Regions from separate parts of the Pectobacterium nicotianae genome, predicted to be linked through region 2. Evidence: riboswitches for the same ligand, from Rfam matches in the RefSeq annotation. Region 2 holds a riboswitch; each other region holds the start of a gene.

Region 1 (7,901 bases), 1.7 Mb from region 2:
TTCCACGTTGCTTAACACGTTGCGCGCGTGATTCACCAATTCCTTGCCTGCCGGGGTTAGCGTCAGGCCGCGCGGCATTCGGATAAATAACGCGCAGTCCACGGTACGCTCCAGTTCGGCGATACGTTTGCTCAGGGCAGAAAGCGTGATGTGGAACTTTTCTGCGGCCTTGGTCAGGCTGCCGGTCTGGGCAACTTGTAAAAAGATGCGGAGCGACTGGAGGTCAAAGTGCGTCGGGTTAATCATGGTTTATCGAGCTTCCTCGGTGGTCTGAAAAACACGTCAGTGACCAGTGTGTTGATGCAGAGCAGCGTGTTGTCACTTTTCTTATGGCACGCTTACTCTATCACAGCAGGCGGTTTTCCTATCAGGAAAGGGTCATTGAGTATTCAGGGATTATCAAAAGGCCGCGTTGCTCCTAGGATGGTGTTGTCCTCTCTCTATTTTTGCCCGATGGGTTATCTGGTTGCGTTATGTTTAGCTTAATGATGTTCAGCGATATTTTGTTGTGTTTGCTTTTGGGCGTCGGACTGGGGTTTTGCGGAGGAATGCTAGGGATTGGCGGTGGGCTTATCGCGATTCCGATTCTGGGCGTGCTCTTCGGGATGGATCAGCATATGGCGCAGGGAACCGCGCTGGTGATGATTACACCTAACGTACTGATTGGTTTTCTACGCTATCGCCAGCGCAACCGCATCGATACGCGGGTGGCGTTGACCATGTGTGCGTTTGCTACGGGGTCTGCCTACCTTGCCGCTCACATCGCTTCATCAATTGATGTTCACAACCTTCAGCGTGCCTTTGCCACTTTCCTGCTGGTGCTGGCGGCGTACTACATGTGGCAGTGGTATAACAAAAAACGCAGTCAAACGTCGGAGATTGTACTGTCGACCAAATACCTGCCGCTGCTCGGCGTGGCGAGCGGGTTTATGTCGGGCATTTTTACCGTCGGTGGCGGGCTGGTCGTCGTGCCCGTTCTGGTTACGTTTTTCGCCTTTGCGCAAACGCAGGCGCAGGGCATGGCGCTGATACTCGTGGTGCCGGGCGCTTTGGCGGCGCTGTTATCTTATTCGCAAGCGGGTAACGTTGACTGGAGTATCGGTTTACCACTGGCGTTGGGAGGAATTGTCAGCGTGTCCTGGGGGGTTGCGGTTGCCCATAAATTACCGGTTGCCTACCTGCGGGCCGCGTTTTGCCTGATGCTGATCGGCGTGGGAGTGACTATGCTGGTGCTGAAATAATGCGGTGAACACGCAGGTTCACTGTTAACACATACTTATTTCTTTAAATAGACAGGTATTCAGCTTAAAGTTTTCAGCGCTTTCTCCGTTGATAAGTAGGAAGTGATGCGGTTAGCGTGAATGATTTATCAGCGTCCTGACCGCAGCTGGAACGGCCCGAATGAATCAGGGTCGGCGTCCTCTCTGAAGCCCAATCTGAATAAGGCGTGATGTATGAGTCTCGTGAGCTATCTAGGAAAGCAAACTCTCGGTGTACTGGCGGGTTATAAGCAGGATGGCGTGGTCATCCATATTTGTGGCGTCTATCCCAATGCGGATAACAGTCTGCGCGTTTTTTTCCCACACGGTCATGAGTTTACCGTTGGCGATTTGGCAACGATTCACCTTGATAACCGCTCCGGGGTTGATGAATTTGATGCCAATATTCAGGTCTATCGTACCTCTTACAAAGGACGCGTGATAGCAAGCGAAGGCGATTGGGTCGTGCTGGAACCGCGAGAGTGCCAGCTTTTGCACGGTTTCACGCCTGTGTTGGACATCCGTGAACCGGGCTATCAGTTTCCGCAAGACAACCGTCCGTCAAAGCCAGTGCCTTTGACGCCGATGGTCGATTTTCCACCGACGGAAAAGCAGGATTTCTCCAATAAGGTTGGCGTACTCATTACCATGGCCGCCGAGCAGCCGCATACTACGGTGCTGGCGTTCCTGTCGTCCGTGGATAACGATATCTTCCTGATTACGTTCCCGGAGACCTTTAAATCTCAGTTGCTCAAACGTAATCCGCACTGCTTTTTTGCGATGGATGAGCGCAGTCATTATACCTTCGAGCGGGCGATTGAATGGAACTACACCATTATTGAAGGGGAAGCGTTTATTATCGCGCGTGATAATCCGCTATATGAAAAAGTGCGCCATGAATTCGTCACTAAAAACCCGTGGGAAATTGCCTTCTTCACGCGTCCTGACGTCGAAGTTTACCATATTAAAAGTAAACAGCTCGTGTGTCCCGGGAATACCCAAGCGCTTAGTTAAGCTATAAAGAAATAAACGGGATAACGCTATCCCGTTTATATACAAAGTATCGCTTACAGCGACAGAACAATTACCATACGGCCTGTTATTTTTTCGTTTTTTATTTCAGCGAAAATAGCGTTGATGTTTTTTAGCGGACGGCGCGTCCGTGCGGCCGTGTTATTGGTATGGCGGGAGATGATCTACTGCGTTTTTTCCCTCGGCTCCAGAGCCCATTCCACTTTGCCTTTACCGGTATTTTTAGCCTGGTAAAGCGCGATGTCCACGCGTTTCATAAAGTGCTCGGTGGGCTCCTGCGGCTGTTTTTTACCTGCGCCAATACTGACAGAAAGGTGGTGCATATTCTTGATAATGATTTTGTTCGCATTTTTTAGTACTTCTCTTGCCAACTTCTCTGCCCGAGCCTGTGTTCCGGCATACAGAATAATCGCGAACTCTTCGCCCCCGATTCGGGTCGCCACCACCTCACTGTTATCAAAGCGGGAAAGGATATGGCCGAATTTACTTAATACTTCGTCGCCTTTTATGTGTCCATATTTATCGTTGATGACTTTGAAATTATCGATGTCGATAATAAATAAATAGGGTGATTTCGCTTCGAGTTTTTTTAATTCATTAATAAAAAATCGGCGATTAGGGAGTTGTGTAAGTTCATCGCTGAATGACTGTATTTTGGCTTCGACGTACTTATCATTGATTTTATATATCAGGTTGTAGACACCAAACCCGACGCCAAACATACCAATAATTCTCAGCAGATCCTCAACATAATATCCAACCAGCTTGGGCTGATAGATAAATTCATCCATCAAGTCAAACGTGGCTGAGCATATCCAGACGTGTAGCCCGAGGCGAATGGATAAGGCTGAGGTATGGTTAAGTGAGATTTTACTGGTGCAGGACAAGATGAACAAAAGAAAAACCAGTGCAATCGAGTCGGTATAAGAACCCGGATTATTATGCAGTTGCTCCTGAAAGTCGCGGTGTTTGAAGAATACGAGGTTGAATATAATGACCAACGTAGACAACAACAGGGCGAGCCTGACAGACGAGGAGGCTTTTTTATTTCTATCAATAAAGTCGTGGTCATACTCTTTAAAAGGCATTGCGGATCTCCTCTTGCATCACCTTTCAATCCTACCATGAAACTCATTTAATACATTCAGCATCGTGGTATCGAGCGGTGTAACCCAGAGAATGACGTGATGTGCAAAAAGTAGACGCCCGATCGCTCAGGCGTCTTTACCGATTAAAAATCAGCTTTCAGTACAACACGGTAGCGAGCTTTGCCGTCACGTACGTGCTGGATGGCATCGTTGATTTTCGACATTGGGAACAGTTCCGTCTGTGGCTTCACGTTGGCGCGCGCGGCGAGCTTCATCAGAGAACGCAGCTCATGCGGTGAACCGGTAGAAGAGCCGGAAACGCTGCGGTCACCCGCAATAAGCGTGAAGGCTGGAACGCTGAACGGCTTCATTACCGCGCCGACGGTATGGAATTTCCCGTTATAGGCGAGCGCGTTGAAGTAGGGCTGCCATTCCAGATCGACGCTCACGGTGTTGATAATGAGATCGAACTGGCCTGCCAGTGCGGTCAGCGCCTGCGGATCGCGGCTGTTGACGACTTTATCGGCACCCATCGCCCGCACTTCCTGCTCTTTAGCCGGGTTTGAGCTGAACGCTGTGACTTCACAGCCCATCGCGTGCAGAAGTTTAATCGCGATGTGTCCCAGGCCGCCGATACCGATCACGCCGACGCGGCTGGTTGCAGTGATATGGTGCATTAACAGCGGTTTGAACACGGTGATGCCGCCGCACAGCAACGGGCCTGCAGATTCGATATCAATGGAATCGGGAAGCGGGATAGCCCACTGCCAGTTCGCGCGAATCTTATTGGCAAAACCGCCTTTATTCAGAATTGTCGGCACGCTGCCTTGCTGGCAGTTGGTTTGGCTACCGCTGATACAGGCATCGCAGTGCCCACAGCTGCGTGCCGTCCAGCCAATACCGACGCGCTGACCCACCTTCAATCCTTTGCTTTTCGCCGCGTCACCCAGTGCGTGCACGCGACCAATCACTTCATGCCCGGCAACCAGCGGATAGCTCGACATGCCCCATTCGTTATCGATCATCGAGAGATCGGAGTGGCATACGCCGCAGTAATCAACCGTGACTTCTACGTCTTCCGCCTGCAGTTCACCCGCATCAAACTCATACAACTCCAGCGCTGCGCCTGCTTCCGGTGCGGCATAACTCTTTATCATCGTCATCACAATCTCCTCAGTATGGGTTTGATTAACCAGTCTAAAGGGTTATGGCGTTTTTCTCTATGTCACAACGTGCCTGTGGTTTTTCATTTTGTGTCATGTGGGGTAGCAGCCTGACGGTTGGCTGAAGTGGATCAGGGATCACTATCCGCTATCTGCATACGTTTCCGTTATCCACGATTTGCTATGTAATTGATGGCCTGGGGTGGAAATAAATGGTGTTTACTTACCTGAGGGGGAAAATATTGTAAATATCCATTTTAGGTACAAGATTTCCCCCAGATCTTTGAGACGAAATGAAGATAGTTTATTCTGTTGTAATTTAACTTTGCTTTTTTATCGTTCTGGTTTTGAGCATCTCAATTTGTCCGGGTTCTGTTAATGACCAGAATGTATTCATACTACCATCAGTCGTAGCTAAAGATTCGATTTTAATTAAACCGTATGCACGCAATTGCACACCTATAGTCTTAAGATCCTGCGAGGAGACTTTAGCGGATGTCCCTCCTTTGTCAGCAACTCTTTTCGCTGTTTCGGCAATAACGGACGAGACATTTGATTCAGAATAATACCGAGTGAGGTATGGTGATATTGTATGAAATATGTCCTTCCATTTCATGCCTACAGACCAAATTTTAATCCCGCCAGTTGTGTATGGCCCTCTAGGAAAAGTAGATTGGCAATCAAAATCGAAAACATCATCGAAATCCGCTAGATTTAAGTCAAGAGTTTGTTTGTGGGTAGAAGTTGCTTTTACTAGTTCGCTTTTTAACCGTTCGTTTTCTTTTTGTAAATCTACTATTACACGTAAATCATTTTCAGAAGACGTTAAATTAGCCCTCACCCATCCGATTGCCGGATAAGTTTTCATCGTTTTACTCATGCTCAAGGCAACCAATCCAGGCAAATCTTTTGCTGTTGCCCAAGTTTTACGAAGACGGTTAGAGGATGCCTTTTCTATGAACGCACTGAGCTTTTCTCTGAGTTCAGAATCTTTTTCAGATTTGGCTAAAGGGAGGCTTTCCGGATTCTCATGCACTAAAACAACAACACGTAAGCCCTTAGAAACAGCATAATCGAATTCTTTTTCTGTGTAGCTAAGCCCATCTTCGGCTACAGAACCGTAACGTCCACCAATAATTAGCAGGTAATAATCGCAATCATCTATGACTTTTTTTATGAATTCCCATTGCCCTTCATCAATTGCTGGGAATAACTCCATTCCTGCAGGGATGCAATCCATTTCCATTAGCGTCTGTATAACGTGTTTCCGTTCTTCTTCCAAATCCGTAAAAGTTGAACTTACGAAGACCTGATAGCGTTTATCCATTTCTTTCCCTTAAAAGATGAAGGGGCATTAAGCCCCTTCATTTAACTTAACCAGCGTGGCTATAGGAATCACGCATACCATCGCGATAACCTTCAGCAAATGCTGCCTGAGGGCTTTTATGGCGCACAGTGCCCGCTTGGCTATCAGGTAAAACATGCAAATTTACCCAGGCTTGTTCCGTTCGAGATAAACCTGATTGGTAGCCTTGATCGTAGGCGCAGCCACAACATTTATGCCGCCCCTCACCGCCTTGGTCATCTGGCAGGTTAATGAAAGTCGTATTGTATCGATGAGACTTATTACAGATTGTCATGTGTAGCTCCTTATGAGCACTAATTGGTATTTACATGACCATCCAAGCTCGGCACAATCAAACTGTAGAAATGAAAGTGAGGCTAACAAACGTTATGAGTCTGCAAACTCATGGTGGTCATGCTTCATAAGCCGGATTCACAATTTGTGAATCCGGTTTTTTTATGCCTGTCATTAATTAGTTATCTATATGTAGTGTATTAATTTCAGTAAGGCACTACATGCTGGGTATTTTAGTTGAGATTCTTTTGAGTGCAAGGCTTGATTTTGAGGTTAAATTTAGATTGCGAAAGGTTAAGAAACGCGCAACCCTTGTCTGGCAAGGCTTACGACAATGTCAATAATTCACAAAAAAATAAAAATTTGATCGAATGAAGATTTCTTTGACGAAAGGATATAACTTGCTGATTCTTCAGAGTACCTGTGGTGGTATCAGCCAGGTACTGTTTGGAAACCAGAACCTTGTTTAGTCCACTGCTTGTGGATAAGGTCAATATCCGTTGGACACTAGCAGGATTGGATGTCCATTTACAATACCTCCCACTGGCATTATCCTGATCAACGATTAATAAAAAATTAATCGCAACATTTTGATTTTAAATGACTCGGGGTGCCCTTCTTTGTGAAGGCTGAGAAATACCCGTACCACCTGATCTGGATAATGCCAGCGTAGGGAAGTCACGGTATGCCCCACCGGTTGCCGCCTTCTTCCACGCCGGTTGGGAGACTTATGAACACGCGACCCACCGACTTTTCTGCCGCTCAGGCAGCAACATCACTGACCCAATTCCGTTCTGCCGCGCCGCTGGTGCACTGTCTGACCAACGATGTGGTGCAATCTTTTACTGCTAATGTGCTGCTGGCGCTGAATGCGTCGCCTGCGATGGTGGTCGATCCTGAAGAAGCCGCGCAGTTCAGCACAGTAGCGGATGCGCTGCTGATTAACGTCGGAACACTGGAACGTACGCGTGCTGAGGCGATGCGGGCGGCGGTAAACAGCGCCCACCAAGCGAATACACCGTGGGTGCTTGACCCGGTTGCGGTAGGCGGTTTGACCTTTCGTACTGAATTCTGTCGTGAATTGCTAGCAGGGAAACCCGCGGCGATTCGCGGTAATGCGTCTGAAATCATGGCGCTGGCGGGGTTATCCGCACAGGGGCGGGGCGTGGATAGCGCCGATGATTCTCTGGCGGCGCTCCCTGCTGCACGCGAGCTGGCTCTGCAAGTGGGGACCATTGTTGCGGTGACCGGCGTGGTGGATTATGTCACGGACGGTGAGCGAGACATCGCGGTATCCGGCGGCGATAGCATGATGACGCGCGTGGTCGGTACGGGCTGTGCGCTATCGGCGGTCGTCGCGGGCTTCTGTGCTCTGGAGGGTGACCGATTATCCCATGTGGCGGCAGCGTGCTATGTCATGGCGTTAGCGGGTCAGCAGGCGGCCTCGGTAGCGCAAGGAACGGGCAGTTTTATCCCCCATTTCCTCGATAGACTCTATACCCTGCGCGCGGAGGATCTGGCATGAAGCGTATCAATGCGTTGACGATTGCGGGTACCGATCCGAGCGGCGGTGCGGGTATTCAGGCGGATTTAAAAGCGTTTTCAGCCTTGGGCGCTTACGGCACCTCGGTCATTACCGCGCTGGTGGCGCAAAATACGCGCGGCGTGCAGTCCGTCTACCGGATTGAACCGGATTTTGTCGCAGCACAGCTGGATTCCG
Region 2 (7,901 bases):
TTGTGCCCGCTGAGCTAGCGGTTCCAGATAGGTACTGGCGGCAGGTGAAATGAGCGCCATAAAATCGTCACGCGTCAGGTGTGGGGCTGCAAGCGCTCGTTCAACATCGTGTGCGGTTTTACCGTTGATGCGCAGCGTCAGGTCATCCCAGTCGAGCTGTTCCCAGACGGTTTGGAAATCGACGTTCATCACTTTGTCCCTTCTGTTTGCCGATGAAGAAAACCGGTGAGCGGGCTGGTGGCGCTGGCGACAAACTGCTTACTTCCCAGCCCGGCCTGACGAGCAAGCCCTCCGGCATCGACTGCCAGCCGAAATGCGTGTGCCATTGCCACGGGATTGCGAGCAACGGCGATGGCCGTATTGACCAGAACGGCATCGGCTCCCATTTCCAGCGCATCAGCCGCATGGCTGGGCGCGCCAATACCCGCATCGACAATCACTGGAACGCGCGCCTGTTCGATGATGATGCGGAGAAAGTCACGCGTTTGCAGTCCCTGATTGGAGCCGATTGGTGCGCCCAGCGGCATCACCGCCGCGCAGCCGACTTCTTCCAACCGTTTGCACAATACCGGGTCGGCACCGCAGTAGGGCAGTACCGTGAATCCCTCTTTTACCAGTTGTTCGGCGGCTTTTAGGGTTTCGATAGGGTCGGGCAGCAGGTATTTCACATCGGGATGAATTTCCAGTTTCAGCCAGCGAGTGCCCAGCGCTTCACGTGCCAGTCGGGCCGCAAAAATGGCTTCATCGGCCGTTTTGGCACCTGACGTATTCGGCAGCAGCTTAATGCCGAGCTGGCGTAACGGGGCGAGAATGGCGTCGTTGCCGCCGTTCAGGTCAACGCGTTTCATCGCCATGGTGACCAGCTGCGAGCCAGAAGCCTCAAGTGCCGCTAGCATCAGCTCTGGTGTGGCGAATTTCCCGGTGCCGGTCAGCAGCCGTGAAGTGAATGTCGTATCGGCAATGTGCAGCATGTCATCCTCCCGCGATGGCCTGAAAAAGCAAAATATCATCACCGTCCTGCACCTGATACTGCGACCAGGTGGCGTGCGGGATAATGGTCTGATTGATAGCCAGCGCTGTGCCGGGCTGGAGCCGATTGATCTGGCTCAGCAGCGTTTCAACCGTGATGGCCTCCGAAAATTCAAAGGGCTCATCATTCAGCGTGATTTTCATGCCGCGCCCCCGCATACCGGACAATGGGGCGCGCGAGTTAGTTGAAGCGTGTTCCAACTCTGCTGTTTGCCATTGAACATTCTCAGCTTGCCGTCCAACGCGGATGGCATACCAGCCAGCAGTTTGATCGCTTCCAGCGCCTGAAGTGTGCCAATTACGCCGACCACCGGACCCAGCACGCCTGCGGTACGGCAGTTGCGCTGCGGTTCGGTTGTATCGGGATACAGGCAGGCGTAGCAGCCAGCGTGATAAGGCGGCGTGAAGACGGCGAGCTGGCCACTGAAGCCGACGGCGCTCCCGCTGATGAGCGGCTTGCCTGCGCTAACACAGGCGGCGTTAACCGCATGGCGAGTGGTCATGTTATCGCTGCAATCCAGCACCAGATCGACGCGGCTGACGGCATGGTGTAACGCGCCGCCGCTGAGCCTCTCGGTAATCGCAATCGCTTCTGAGTTCGGGTTTAACGCCTGTAGCTGACGCTGGGCCAGTACGGCTTTGGGCCTGTCAGTGTCGCTGGTGCGATACAGAATCTGGCGTTGCAGGTTGCTGATATGCAGTGCGTCATCGTCGGCAAGCAGCAGCGTGCCGATCCCTGCGGCAGCCAGATAGAGCGACGCGGGAGCACCCAGCCCACCCAGCCCCACCAGCAGAACGCGGGCGGCTTTGAGCTTCTCCTGACCGTCTGGGCCAATATCTTCCAGCATCAACTGACGGCTGTAGCGCATGAACTCGCTATCGCTCAGCCCGGCAGACGTTGGATGAGGATTCGTTACCATGTCATGCCTCCCTTCCTTCAATCATCCTGAGTAGCGTCGCGGTTGCTTGCCGCCAGTCTGGAGCCTGCGTAATGGCGCTGACGACGGCAATACTGCCTACGCCCGTTTTCAACACCGAAGGCACTTTGTCGATGCTGATGCCGCCAATCGCAACGGTAGGAAATCGACCTTGCAGATCGGTGATGTGGCGCGTCAGTTCGGCCAGCCCCTGCGGCGCTGATGGCATGTCTTTGGTTTGGGTTGGGAAAATATGCCCCAGCGCGATGTAGGACGGGCTGATTGCCACCGCACGCGCCAGCTCACGATCGTCGTGCGTGGAGACGCCTAAGCGCAGGCCAGCTTGTTTAATCGCGGCCAGATCGGCGGTGTCCAGATCTTCCTGACCCAGATGTACGCCGTATGCCTGATGTTTGACGGCCAATCTCCAGTAGTCATTGATGAAAAGCTGTGCCTGATAGCGGCGACCCAAAGCGATCGCTTGGATCACCTCGGCTTCGGCTTGTTCATCTGACCGATCTTTGATCCTCAACTGGATCGTTTTCACCCCGACGCCGAGTAGTCGCTCGATCCATTCCACGCTATCGACGACGGGATAAAGCCCCAGCCGCTGCGGCGTTGGGGCAAAGGGCGTCGAATCCGTCATTTGCTTTCCTCGGTTTGCAGGCTGGTGGCGCTGTGATAAAGCTCGCTGCCGCGCGAGCGGAATTCCTGCGACATCTGTGCCATACCAACTTCAATCGGTTTGGCTTCCGCTTCCTGTTTCGCGGCGTAGTCGCGCACTTCCTGTGAGATTTTCATCGAGCAGAATTTAGGACCGCACATAGAGCAGAAGTGGGCGACTTTACCGGATTCCTGCGGCAAGGTTTCATCGTGGTAGGCGCGGGCTGTTTGGGGATCGAGCGCCAGATTGAACTGGTCTTCCCAGCGGAATTCGAAGCGCGCTTTTGACATGGCGTTATCACGGATCTGCGCGCCGGGATGGCCTTTCGCCAAATCGGCGGCGTGGGCGGCGATCTTGTAGGTAATCAGCCCCTGTTTGACGTCTTCTTTGTTCGGTAAGCCAAGATGTTCCTTCGGCGTCACGTAGCAGAGCATCGCGCAGCCGAACCAGCCGATCATGGCTGCACCGATGCCGGAGGTGAAATGATCGTAGCCCGGTGCGATATCGGTAGTTAGCGGGCCGAGCGTATAGAACGGCGCTTCGTGGCAGTGCTCCAGCTCTTCGGTCATGTTGCGGCGGATCATCTGCATCGGAACGTGCCCAGGGCCTTCGATCATCACCTGCACGTCGTATTCCCAGGCGATTTTGGTCAGCTCGCCCAGCGTATGCAGCTCGGCAAACTGGGCTTCGTCGTTGGCGTCCTGGATGGAACCGGGGCGTAAGCCGTCACCCAGCGACAGCGCGACGTCATAAGCGGCGCAGATTTCACAGATTTCACGGAAGTGTTCGTACAGGAAGCTCTCTTTGTGATGCGACAGGCACCACTTCGCCATAATGGAACCGCCGCGTGAGACGATGCCGGTCAGGCGTTTGGCCGTCATCGGCACGTAGCGTAACAACACGCCAGCGTGGATGGTGAAATAGTCCACCCCTTGCTCGGCCTGTTCCAGCAGCGTATCGCGGAACATTTCCCAGTTTAGGTTTTCCGCCACGCCGTTCACTTTTTCCAGCGCCTGATAGATCGGTACGGTTCCGATGGGGACGGGGCTGTTGCGCAGAATCCACTCGCGGGTTTCATGAATATAGCGGCCGGTTGAGAGATCCATCACCGTATCCGCGCCCCAACGGGTAGACCAGACCAGCTTTTCCACCTCTTCTTCGATGGAGGATGTCACGGCGGAGTTACCAATATTGGCGTTAACCTTCACCAGAAAATTGCGTCCGATAATCATCGGCTCTGATTCCGGGTGGTTGATGTTGGAAGGGATAATGGCGCGACCGGCGGCCACTTCCTGGCGGACAAATTCCGGCGTGATGTTCTCCGGCAGTAGGGCACCGAAACTTTGCCCCGGATGCTGCTGGCGCAGCACCTCACCGCGAATGCGCTCGCGTCCCATATTTTCGCGAATGGCGATAAATTCCATTTCGGGGGTAATGATCCCCTGTCGGGCATAGTGGAGCTGGGTAACGCGTTTGCCTGCTTTGGCACGCAGCGGCCGTGGCAAATGTTCAAAGCGCAGATGATCCAGACCGGCATCCGCCAGACGCTGCTGGGTGAAATCAGAGCTGACGCCAGATAGCGCTTCAGTGTCGTGGCGTTCTGCAATCCAGCCGGCGCGCAGCTTCGCTAGCCCAACGCGGACATCGGGTTGCGCAGCGGGATCGCCATAAGGCCCTGACGTATCGTAAACCGGGATTGGTTCATTGGGCTCGTATTGAGGGTTGTCTTTACTGCCGCCGAGTAACGTCGGGCTAAGCTGAATTTCTCGCATTGGCACGTGGATGTCGTCGCGCGAACCTGCAAGGTAAATGCGTTTGGAATTGGGAAATGCGGTTCCCTGTAAGGTTTCAATAAACTGCTGGGCGGCGGCACGCTGTTCACGGCGACCCGATTTTGACGACACTGTTTTTATAGACAAAGGTTCTGTAGACATAGCAAGTTCCTGTAAGACGTAAAGGGAAGATTGCTTGTCTGGAGCCGGAGGGAGTAATAATGATATTGAACGTCAGAGCAGGTATGTGGGAATACGCAGCCTTGGGCTCAATAGAGGTGCATTACTCTTGTTCCCTTCGCAGGTATTAACCCGATCAGGTTCCGCGGATCCCGAATTAACGGTCTCAGCCTGTGCGCTCATAAGTTTCGTCATAACGATTGATTTCGTAAAACAAAACACGAGCACGCTAGGCACTCCGACAAGATATGCCCGTCTCTTAAACGGGCCAATAAAACCCCTACACTGTATGTCGGCAAAACGCGGATGTCAAAGCGTGCCGCTTTTGCTTTTACAATGTGTGATGATGTCCTGAAATAACGTCAAATGACGACTATTTGTCGTAAACCTGCTGAATCATTCTGTCTTCTAACGTAAAACGTTCCTCCAGCGCTTCGCCGACGTGGGAAAGTGCCTGCTGGAATTCGAGGCAGTTATCATGGTCGATGGCTGCCGCCAGATGGCTATCGTAAAACGTCATAATTTGCTGCGTGTTATTTTGCAGGGCGAGGTCGAGCTGGGTGGAAAGCGCTAATACTTGTTCGCTGTGCGTCGCTGCTTCATGCAGCATTTTTTCGTATAAATGAAAGTGGCCGGTAGAAAGATAGTCCACCAGATTTTGGCAAAAATTATCCAATGCCTCTTCATCCAGAAGAGAAAGCGTTTCCTTATTCGGCTTGATGCCAACCAAATGATAGTAAGCCACCAGAAGCTGCTTACGCGCTTGTAGCCATTGGTCGATTAACGCATTATTGCCACCAACGTATTCAGTTAGACTTTGTAGCTGGTTTAGCATTGTTGACTCCGTGAACGGTAAGAAATAACTGAAATCCCAGTTATAAAACTTATGTAATCACTCTGAATGTAAAATGCCAGTGAAGTGGCAGTGGAGCAATAAAAAGATATGGAACAGACGCTAAAAGGTGACGAAACCGGCTGGTGGGTGGTTAGCGACGCGGTACAAATCTGGCTCCCTCAGGGAGAATTGCCGCGCGGAACGGCTACGGCGTGGTCGTTGCAGGGGAAAACGGCTCGCCAAATCGGTGAATGGCAAGGACTGCCTGTCTGGCTGGTCTGCCAGGGCCGGGATTCTGATATGGCATCGGTTCGCCAGTTGCTCGATCAGGACGTTGGCTTATTCCAACTGGCGGGGCGAGGCGTACAGCTGGCTGAATTCTATCGCTCTCATCGTTTTTGCGGTTATTGCGGCCATGAAATGGTGCGGAGTAAAACGGAGCTGGCGTGTTTATGTCACCACTGCAAAGAGCGCTATTATCCGCAGATCGCACCTTGCATCATCGTCGCGATTCGCCGTGGCGAGGAAATTTTGCTGGCACAACACAATCGGCATCGCGGAAACATGTACACCGTGCTGGCCGGGTTTGTCGAAGTGGGCGAAACGCTGGAGCAGACGGTCGTGCGTGAGGTGATGGAAGAGAGCCAAATTCAGATAAAGAACCTGCGCTATGTGAGTTCGCAGCCTTGGCCATTCCCTCATTCACTGATGATGGCGTTTATGGCCGAGTATGCGGGTGGCGAAATCAAGCATGACCCGAAAGAGCTGCGTGATGCAGGCTGGTTCCGCTATGACCAACTCCCGCAGTTACCTCCGCCGGGCACCGTGGCGCGTCGGCTTATCGAAGATACGGTGGTACTGTGCCGCGCTTATCACGAGAACGAAAGCTGACGTGGTAGTATTGGCGTCATGAATGCTTGCGTACACCGCGCACCTGCGTCATAGCGTATTCGCTTCATAAAGCGTTCGCCTTATAACGCATCCGTTTCATCACATCCATCCGGTGTAGAACCGCCGTGAGGTTGAAAGGAAAAGAACATGACTGATCTGAAAAACGATCGCTATTTGCGGGCGTTATTACGCCAACCCGTTGATGTCACCCCAGTGTGGATGATGCGTCAGGCGGGGCGTTATCTGCCGGAATATAAGGCAACGCGCGCGCAAGCGGGTGATTTTATGTCGCTGTGTAAAAACGCAGAGTTGGCTTGTGAAGTCACGTTACAACCTTTACGGCGCTATGCGCTGGATGCGGCGATCCTGTTCTCCGATATCCTGACTATCCCTGATGCGATGGGCTTAGGGCTTTATTTTGAAGCAGGGGAAGGTCCGCGCTTTCAGTCTCCGATCGCGTCTCATGCCGATGTGGTTAACCTGCCGGTTCCCGATCCAGAGCAGGAACTCGGTTATGTGATGAACGCGGTGCGGACGATCCGTAAAAATCTCGCCGGGGAAGTGCCGCTTATCGGCTTCTCGGGCAGTCCGTGGACGCTGGCGACCTATATGGTTGAAGGCGGTAGCAGCAAAGCGTTTACCGTCATCAAGAAAATGATGTTCGCCGAGCCTAAAACGCTACACCTGTTGCTGGATAAGCTGGCGGATAGCGTCATTCTCTATCTCAACGCGCAGATTCGTGCGGGTGCGCAGGCGGTGATGGTCTTCGATACCTGGGGCGGCGCGCTGAGCGGGCGTGACTACAAAGAATTCTCCCTGCATTACATGCATAAGATTGTTGATGGTTTACAGCGCGAGAATGAAGGCCGCCGCGTACCCGTGACGCTCTTCACCAAAGGCGGAGGCCAGTGGCTGGAAGCAATGGCGGAAACAGGCTGTGATGCGTTAGGGCTGGACTGGACGAGCGATATCGCCGACGCACGCCGTCGCGTAGGCGATAAAGTCGCGCTACAGGGAAATATGGATCCGTCGATGTTGTATGCCGATCCGGCACGGATCGAGCAGGAAGTGGCATCGATCCTGGCCGGATTTGGACAAGGCAATGGCCATGTTTTCAATCTGGGTCACGGCATTCATCAGGATGTGCCGCCGGAGCACGCGGGCGTGTTTGTTGAGGCTGTCCATCGGTTGTCTCGCCCTTATCACGCATGATTCACAGGAGGTGATGTGATTGATACACAACGGCTGCGGGCTGAACAGTTGGCCCGCGCTTCTGATGTGATTCGGCACGACGATTTACCTTTTGAGCAGCCCACGTTTATCGCGGGTGCGGATGTTGGCTTTGAGCAAGAAGGCTCAGTAACCCGCGCTGCGATTGCGGTAATGCGCTATCCTTCGTTGGAACTGATAGAATACAAGATTGCGCGTATCAGCACGACAATGCCTTATATCCCTGGTTTTCTTTCGTTTCGTGAATGCCCTGGGCTACTCGCCGCGTGGGCGTTGCTTGAACAGAAACCGGATCTACTGTTTGTCGACGGGCATGGGATTTCCCACCCACGTCGTCTCGGCGTTGCCAGCCATTTTGGTCTGCTAGTTGATGTTCCTACGAT
Region 3 (7,901 bases), 1.0 Mb from region 2:
GGCAAAGCTGGCGAAGCAGAGCATAAAAATCAGCGCGCCAGTGGGTAAAATCTGCCGGCGCAGGGCGGGCCATTCCAGCAGCCGGAAATGCTGCCAGCTGTTCATGCCCAGATTCGCGGCCAACTGACGTTGCTCGGTAGCGATGCCTTCTAACGACTGCAACAGCAATCGGGTTGCCAGCGGCAGATTAAAGAAGACGTGCGCCAGCAGGATGCCCTGCAACCCATAGGGTGAAAATGTATATTTCAGGTCAAACCAGCCCAGCGCAGAGGCCAGCCAGCCTTGGCGACCGTAAACGCTGAGCAGGCCAAAAACGGCGACCAGCACGGGCAGCACCAGCGTCATCGCGCACAGGCGCAGCAGCCAGCGATGGCCGGGAAAGCGTCGCCGGTACAGCGCTCTGGCGAGAAACATGGCCGGAACGGTAGAGAACAGCGCGGAGAGAAAGGCCTGCCAGAAGGTAAACCGAATGACATGCCAGAGATAGCTGTCATGCCATAGCGTGCGCCACTGGCTTTCGGGTGCCTGTAGCCACAGGGCGCCGAAAGCCAGTGCGGCAACGGAAATTAACAGCGTGGTGGCCAGTAGCCCTGGCCACAGACGTCCGCCGATCAGTGGCTGACGGCGCGTTGCCATGCCTGAATCCACTGGGTCCTTTGGTCAGCGACTTCCTGCGCGCTGAACTGCATGGCTTTTTCCGGCACCGCGAGCGTCGCGAAGCCTGCTGGCAGATCGGTTTTAACCGCCGGATACATCCAGTTTGTAGTAGGGATCGCCTGCTGGAACGTTGGGCTCAGGATGAACTGCATAAAGCGTTTTGCCAGCTCGGGATTTTTGCTGGAAGCCAACTGCCCGGCGACTTCAATTTGCAGATAGTGTCCTTCGCTGAAGGTCGCTGCCGCGTAGTTGTCTTTCTTCTCTTCAATGATGTGATAGGCCGGCGACGTGGTGTAACTCAGCACCAGATCCGCTTCCCCTTTCAGGAACAGACCGTAGGCTTCGCTCCAACCTTTGGTGACGGTAACGGTTTTTTTCGCCAGTTTCTGCCAGGCTTGCGGCGCATCATCGCCATACACTTTCTGCATCCACAGCAGCAGCCCCAGTCCCGGCGTGCTGGTGCGTGGATCCTGATAGATCACTTTCCACGGTTCGTTGCTATCCACCAGCTCATGCAGGCTTTTCGGCGGGTTCTTCAGCGTGTTTTTGTTATACACAAACGCGAAATAGCCGTAGTCATAAGGCACGAATGTCTTATTGTTCCAGCCGCCCGGCACCGTGACGGCGCGGGTGTCCAGGTTGTGTGGCGCAAACAGGCCGGTTTGTTCCGCTGCCTGCAGCAGGTTGTTGTCCAGCCCCAGAATGATATCCGCTTTGCTGTTCTTGCCTTCCATACGCAGACGGTTCAGCAGCGAGGCACCATCTTCCAGCGCGACGAAGTTCAGCTCGCACTCGCACTCTTTTTCAAATGCGGTCTTGATGACAGGGCCTGGACCCCACTCGGAAGCGAATGAATCGTAGGTATATACGGTAAGCGCAGGCTTGGCGAACGCCGACGCTGAGAGCAGTAGCAGGCAAGACAGGCTGGTTTTCAGCACGGTGGCTGAACGCGGTAATAATTGATTTAACACTTTGCACTCCTGAGAATCATAGGGTGGCAAAGGACTTTGAGGCAGCAATGAGCAGCACTCTCAAATCCCTTCGCCGGTATTAACCGGATCAGGTTCGACGGGTATCTTCTCAGCGAAAAATTTTCCGCACCCCGTTGAGAACGGCACATTGTAAAGGGTTAAGTCGGGCAGCGAAAGGCTCTCAGCGTTCCGGCGGCGCGAACCAGGCAGATTTAAAATCAAACCAGCCCTCTATGCTCGCTCAGATACTGCGGCGTGACAGCCGTACGCTCACAATTTCGCTTAACGTGACGGCTTTTGTGTCTTATTTGTGGTCATTCACCATTGTGCTGATTCTTGTTCGATTAGCGCTGTACACCAGTCGATAAAGGCGCGAATCGCGGGCGAGAGGTGGCGGCTTTGTGGGTAGAGAATGAAAATAGGTTCAAGCGGGGCACTGATATCAGGAAGTAGCCTGACAAGATGTCCATCAGCAAGTTGCTGGTGCACCATATAGCTGGCAATGCGTATTAGCCCCAAGCCGGCTACACCTGCGGCAACATAGGCATCCGTGTCATTGACGCTGATCTGTGCTGCTATTGGCATCGCTACGGTGTGCGCTCCATCGTGAAAATCCCAGCGAGTTGAACGACCTGTTCGGCTGTGGGTATATCCTACTGCGGCGTGCTTGTTGAGCGACTCTAACGTTGTCGGGTGTCCATGCTGTTCAAGATAGCGTGGAGATGCGCAAATATACCAATGGAACGCACCGAGACGTCGTGCGACCAGTCGAGATAACGGCGGTTCTCCGGTTCTGATGACACAATCGATACCATTCTGAACGATATCTACAGTGGCATCACCCAAGTGGAAATCCAACTTTATTCCCGGATAGCGCTCACAGAAACCGGACAGTGCTGGAATAAGAAAGTTTTTGACCAGAGAAGGTGTCGCTCCGATTCTGATCGTTCCATGCAGTTCTTCCTTTTGCTGTGCCGCTACGCTTTCAGCGGCGTGCACATCACGCAAGATCGCTTTGCAACTGTCGTAATAGCGCAAGCCAACATCCGTAATACTGAGCGCTCGTGTTGTTCGGTTGAGTAATCGAGCCCCCAGATGTGATTCGAGTTCTTTAATGCTGCGGGTTACGGTGGAGGGTAAAACATGCATTGTTTCCGCCGCTTTTTTGAAACTACCCGCATCGACCACACGCATGAATATTTCCATGGCCTGAAACCGATCCATACGATGTCTCCTCATTTTGCTATGAAACGTTGATAAGACGCATAGACGACGTACCTATCGTGCCAGCAGCTATATCACTTAATTGTTTGATTTTTTCAAATTATAAAGTGATGTGGCTGAATCTTATCATGCGCGCATTCTTGTATAACATAGCTCCCGAACTCTGGATTTCCTGACAGTGACAAGTATGGAAAGGCCAGAGGCATGTTAGCACGCTGAATGCATAGGGGAAGCACACGACCTCTATGATAGTGATAATTTGAAATTCTGAAGGAGTTAAGTAATGAATGACAGCGGATCAGCGTTGAAAGATATTCTTGTGCTTGGTGCAGGGCAGCTCGGTATGGCGGTATTGCGTGCTCTCGCGCCGCGTGCGCGCGCTCTGCCATTGTCGGTCACGGCACTGGTCTCACCGGGCACCATTAACGATCCGTCGGAGCAGAATAGGGCAACACTGGCCGAACTCCGTGCCCTGGGGGTTGATGTGATGGGGTTCGATCTAGCCTCTGATGAACATACCCTTAAGGGGCTTTTCGGGAATTATAAGACGGTAGTGAACTGTTCGGGATTCGTAGCAGGGCCTGGCACTCAGATGAAAATAACCAGAGCGGTGTTGGCTGCCAACGTCGCGCGCTATTTCCCCTGGCAGTTTGGCGTTGACTATGACGTAGTTGGTCGCAACAGCGGGCATCCGGTTTTTGATGAGCAGTACGACGTGAGGCAGCTGCTGCGCAGCCAGCAACGTACCGAATGGGTGATTGTCTCGACGGGCATGTTCACGAGTTTCCTGTTTGAGCCAACCTTCGATGTGGTGGATCTGGAACGTGGAACCCTTCATGGCTTGGGAAGTTGGGATACCAAAGTGACCGTGACGATCCCCGAAGACATTGGCTGGCTCACGACGGAAATCTTGCTGGCTGAGCCACGCCTGGTTAATGAGGTGGTCTACGTGGCAGGCGACACGATTTCATACGGGCAGCTTGCTGATGTCGTTGAACATGTCACGGGAAGGACGTTTGAGAAGACCGTATGGACGCTGGACAAATTGCGCGCGGACCTGAAAGCTGCTCCAGATGACGTCATGACGCGCTACCGGGCAGCGTTCGCTCTGGGTGAAGGGATGTGGTGGGACAAATCCGGTACGTTTAATCAACGTAACGGTTATGAGACGGTCGACGTCGAGCATTTCTTACGGATGCAACTGCAAAAATAGGCAGAAGGGTGCGGTGCAATTCTCTTTGCCCCGCACTTTTCAGATACCGTCAGCGTTCCGGCGGCGCGAACCAGGCAGATTTAAAATCAAACCAGCCCAGCATATTCATCCTGACGCCGCGCATACTGCGCTGCCCCTGAAGCTGTAGCCAGTGATGCAGAAGAGGGTGCAGTTGGCCGCTGGCGATCAGCTTTTCACACCACTCTGCCATCGGCAGCGTGTGGTTACGCCACTGCTGCGCGTCCGCGTGCAGATCGTCATTCAGACAGTGCTGTGCCAGCGGGAGTTCGTAGAGCATCGCGAACAGGGAGAATTCGATCGGCAGGTAACAATTCAGGCTACCAAACCAGATATCGCTGTCGGCATTGCCCTGATACCAGTCTTCGTAGCTGACCGTCTGAATATGTAATGTGACGCCGTGTTGTGCCAGCAGTGTGTGCATTATCTCGCTTAATATCCGATATTCAGGGTGTGCCTGATAGAACGTGAGCGTGACGTCCGTTAGCCCTTTCGGCATGGATTGCGGTACATCGGGATGATGATGGTGCCAGCGCGGCAGCAAACTGTAGGCGGGAGACCAGTCACGCTGGTTGCTGATATTGGCGTGGTTGAGTAGCGAAATAGGGTTAAAGACCTGCCTGAGCCATCGCTGAGCTTCCGGTCGTGATGCTAACGGCGAACGCTTATCGAACAGCAGGAAATAGCCGCCTTCTTCCATCCGGCTTTCCAGCTGTTCGTGACGAGAATTGTCAGACTGGAGTTGGATAGATACCGGCATTTCCTCTGGCTCGTCGGGCAGTACCCAAATATTGACCTCATCAATTAGCGCCCGATAGCCAAAATAATCATCGAAGGCGCGGATCTTTAACTGGTTGCTGTTATTGCGCACCACGGCGTAAGGGCCAGTGCCAATCGGGTGTTGGGCAAAATCGGGTAGCGTTTGCCATTCCTGCGGCAAAATCATGGCGTGCACGCTGCCCAATAGCCACGGCAGCCATTTATCCGCGCTGCTCAGCCGAATATCAATCACGAAGGGCATTGGTGATGTGATGGTTTCAAGGTGCGAAAACAGCGGCGATGCGGTGAGGCGCTTAAGCGAGGTGATGACATCATCCATCGTGAGCTCGCGACCGTGGTGGAAGCGGATGGCCGGACGCAGATAAAAACGCCAGTGCAGCGGGGCCAGCATCTGCCAATGGTGAGCAAGATCGGGTTTTAGTTCCCCATTTTCCTCATTTATATTGGTCAGCCCGCTAAAAATTTGCCGTGCAATGTGCATTTCCGAACGCCGCAGCGCCGAACCTGGCTGCAGGTTGCGTAAGGGGCGGTAATAGAGGATGCGCAGAATATGCTTTCCCTGCCGGAAACTGCGCCCAAGGTGGGCAAGTAACATCTGGCGCACCGCTTCTTTGTCACCCACCAACTGCACTAGCTGTTCAATGCGATCCTGCTCCAGCAGATCTTCAGCGCGCTGCTGCTGTAGCGCCAGTCCGGTATAAACAAACGATAGCTGAGAGCGTTTTCCCCTTCCGGCTTCTGCCTGCCAGACGAGCCAGCCTTCCTGCTGCATCGTGTTCAGTAATGAGCGGATATGGCGGCGTGAGCAGTTCAACACCCCGGTCAACTCTTGCAGCGTGGTGTCGGTCGTTTGCCCCTGAAAGTGCTGCCACAGGCGGATGAACTGTTGTTGCAATCGAGGGGAAGACATAAAAGAGGAACTCCCTGCACTAAAGTCATCAATTTATCTTTCCCTATATTACGCCGATACTTTGCAACAAGGAAAGAGAGGAGGTGGCTGATGGCGATTTCCCGTTTGTACCAGTTCTATCAAACCTACTTATCGACCTGTAAGGCAAAGTGGTTGCGATGGATGTCTGCCCAACAGCGCGTTGCACTATTGCAGCAGGCAACGCAGTGGCACCTGAACGACATGTCTGATGAAGAGTACCGTCATTGGCTTTAGGCGGTGCGAAACAATTTATTCTGAGTAAAACAATGTATTCTGAGTAATGGTGATGTTTCACCAGCCAGCGAGTTTTTCGCTGGCTTTTTTTATGGTGTTTACCTGCCGCTAGCTTTGTCTGCTGCGGGTGGTTTGCAGGGTAGTGAGGTATCAGCGGCGTTGTTTACGTGATGATTGGTTCACGTAATGGCTTGCCTTCGCTGAGCAGTGCACAATAACGAGCTAATTCGTCCTTCTGGTGGGCATTGCGTATCTGTAAAGCCAGGTTAATCGTGGCAAGCTCCCGGGCGTTATCGGCTAATTCTTGGGGGATTTTTTTTTGTTTGGCCAGCCAGTCGGCGACATCGCTCCATTCCCACAGCGGTGATGTACCGCGTAAGCGCTGGACCGGAGAGGGGAAATCGCCCGCACCACGTTTTCCATCTTTGAGAAGCGCAATAGCCTGACGCGACAGCGCAGACAAGGCTGCGATATCACTGATTCCAACCCAGACTGCATCGACGGAGTGGACTTTGGCCTGGATGCTTGCGGACTCGATATCATGAATAGCACTGATAACCGCGGTAGAAAAACGGGGGCTTTCTCGATCAAATTCGAGATAGACGGCATTGCCATAGAAGCAGATCAGAGCGTCGTCGCAGCCGCTGGCAAAAAGCGCATCTTCCAGCCCAGCCGTATCTGCGGAAACGCCCGCTAGCGTGAGAGAAAAGTGATACGTTGTCATAAATTCCTCGGTAAGCCGTATAGACCTTCTATTGTTTCAACGTTATCAGGCAGCTATCGACATTGCGGCGGATCTGCTTTGCGTGATTTTCCGGGACTGATGTCGTGGACCAAATACTCATCATATGGGTACTGTGATCCGGCGTGCCACAGATAAGTCTGCCAAATGCATGCCCGTTGCTGGGATAAAAACGCCAGCCTTGCGCTAGTGCGTATTCAATAGCTGCCTGAATATGCTTATTTGGATGTTTTTTCATCGCTATATAGGGTCATGGTAAAGTCGCGTGTTGACAATTGTCAACGCTGGTGTTGGTCGAGAATGAAATATACCTGCTTATTTAGCTGACATTTAAACGGCGCGATCGGCCTGCGCGCAGCTTCGCAAAAGCAAATTGAAGAGGAAGACTGGAAAGGAAGCATGCCCGCAGAGAAAGACACCGGGCATGCTTACAGCGGGTTATTCCACTGGTTTTAGACGGGCGACAAAGTGCCGTAGCACGGGGGGCTCATAGGTGAACGTTAACCCTTTAATATCGTTAGCACGGGCTTTTAATGCGATAAGGGCATCTGCAATGTAGTCCATGTGGTCGTTGGTGTAGACCCGGCGTGGGATGGTCAGGCGCAGTAGCTCAAGCGGTGACGCTTTCTGTTGCCCGGTGTCTGGATCGCGCCCCAGCAGAAGCGAACCGATTTCAACGCTGCGGATACCGGCTTCCAGATACAGCGCATTGTTAAGGGCCTGCGCAGGGAATTGCTCTGGCGGAATATGAGGCAATAGCCGTGCGGCATCGACAAAGACGGCATGTCCTCCAACCGGGTACTGAATCGGAATCCCACCGGCTTTCAGGCGTTCTCCGAGATAGGCGACCTGTCCAATACGGTAGGCCAGATAGTCTTCGTCCATCCCTTCTTCCAGACCGATGGCGAGCGCCTCCATATCTCGTCCAGCCAGTCCGCCATAGGTGACGAAACCTTCCATCGGGACGCAGCGAATGCGCACCTCGTTAAACAGGTCCTCATCGCTGCGGAAACAGCACAGCCCCCCAATATTCACCATTGGGTCTTTCTTCGCGGACATCGTCAGCATGTCGCCGTATTCATACATTTCATGCACGATGGCTTTAATGGATTTATCCGCATAGCCCGTTTC

Evidence for each region. Region 2 has a riboswitch for thiamine pyrophosphate ahead of thiC (phosphomethylpyrimidine synthase ThiC). Riboswitches for the same ligand answer to the same signal wherever they lie in the genome.
Region 1: linked by a shared signal. The riboswitch ahead of thiM (hydroxyethylthiazole kinase) and the one ahead of thiC (phosphomethylpyrimidine synthase ThiC) in region 2 are both predicted to bind thiamine pyrophosphate.
Region 3: linked by a shared signal. The riboswitch ahead of thiB (thiamine ABC transporter substrate binding subunit) and the one ahead of thiC (phosphomethylpyrimidine synthase ThiC) in region 2 are both predicted to bind thiamine pyrophosphate.

Annotation. Positions count from the first base shown of each region.
Region 1 is NZ_CP096821.1:1,384,286-1,392,186, forward strand. It holds gene MYB54_RS06175 (LysR family transcriptional regulator) at 1-246, opposite strand, end outside; gene MYB54_RS06180 (sulfite exporter TauE/SafE family protein) at 474-1,241, shown strand; gene MYB54_RS06185 (hypothetical protein) at 1,455-2,273, shown strand; gene MYB54_RS06190 (GGDEF domain-containing protein) at 2,456-3,379, opposite strand; gene ahr (NADPH-dependent aldehyde reductase Ahr) at 3,523-4,542, opposite strand; gene MYB54_RS06200 (DUF4062 domain-containing protein) at 4,862-5,869, opposite strand; gene MYB54_RS06205 (hypothetical protein) at 5,916-6,182, opposite strand; TPP riboswitch at 6,778-6,874, shown strand; gene thiM (hydroxyethylthiazole kinase) at 6,912-7,706, shown strand; gene thiD (bifunctional hydroxymethylpyrimidine kinase/phosphomethylpyrimidine kinase) at 7,703-7,901, shown strand, end outside.
Region 2 is NZ_CP096821.1:4,589,360-4,597,260, reverse strand. It holds gene thiH (2-iminoacetate synthase ThiH) at 1-189, opposite strand, end outside; gene MYB54_RS20460 (thiazole synthase) at 189-971, opposite strand; gene thiS (sulfur carrier protein ThiS) at 973-1,173, opposite strand; gene MYB54_RS20450 (HesA/MoeB/ThiF family protein) at 1,170-1,949, opposite strand; gene thiE (thiamine phosphate synthase) at 1,951-2,592, opposite strand; gene thiC (phosphomethylpyrimidine synthase ThiC) at 2,589-4,544, opposite strand; TPP riboswitch at 4,659-4,813, opposite strand; gene MYB54_RS20435 (Rsd/AlgQ family anti-sigma factor) at 4,936-5,397, opposite strand; gene nudC (NAD(+) diphosphatase) at 5,506-6,288, shown strand; gene hemE (uroporphyrinogen decarboxylase) at 6,436-7,500, shown strand; gene nfi (deoxyribonuclease V) at 7,516-7,901, shown strand, end outside.
Region 3 is NZ_CP096821.1:674,599-682,499, forward strand. It holds gene thiP (thiamine/thiamine pyrophosphate ABC transporter permease ThiP) at 1-636, opposite strand, end outside; gene thiB (thiamine ABC transporter substrate binding subunit) at 612-1,595, opposite strand; TPP riboswitch at 1,676-1,772, opposite strand; gene MYB54_RS02990 (LysR family transcriptional regulator) at 1,947-2,852, opposite strand; gene MYB54_RS02995 (aromatic alcohol reductase) at 3,136-4,065, shown strand; gene sgrR (HTH-type transcriptional regulator SgrR) at 4,115-5,773, opposite strand; gene sgrT (glucose uptake inhibitor SgrT) at 5,864-6,028, shown strand; gene MYB54_RS03010 (helix-turn-helix transcriptional regulator) at 6,192-6,752, opposite strand; gene MYB54_RS03015 (hypothetical protein) at 6,781-7,008, opposite strand; gene tnaA (tryptophanase) at 7,209-7,901, opposite strand, start outside.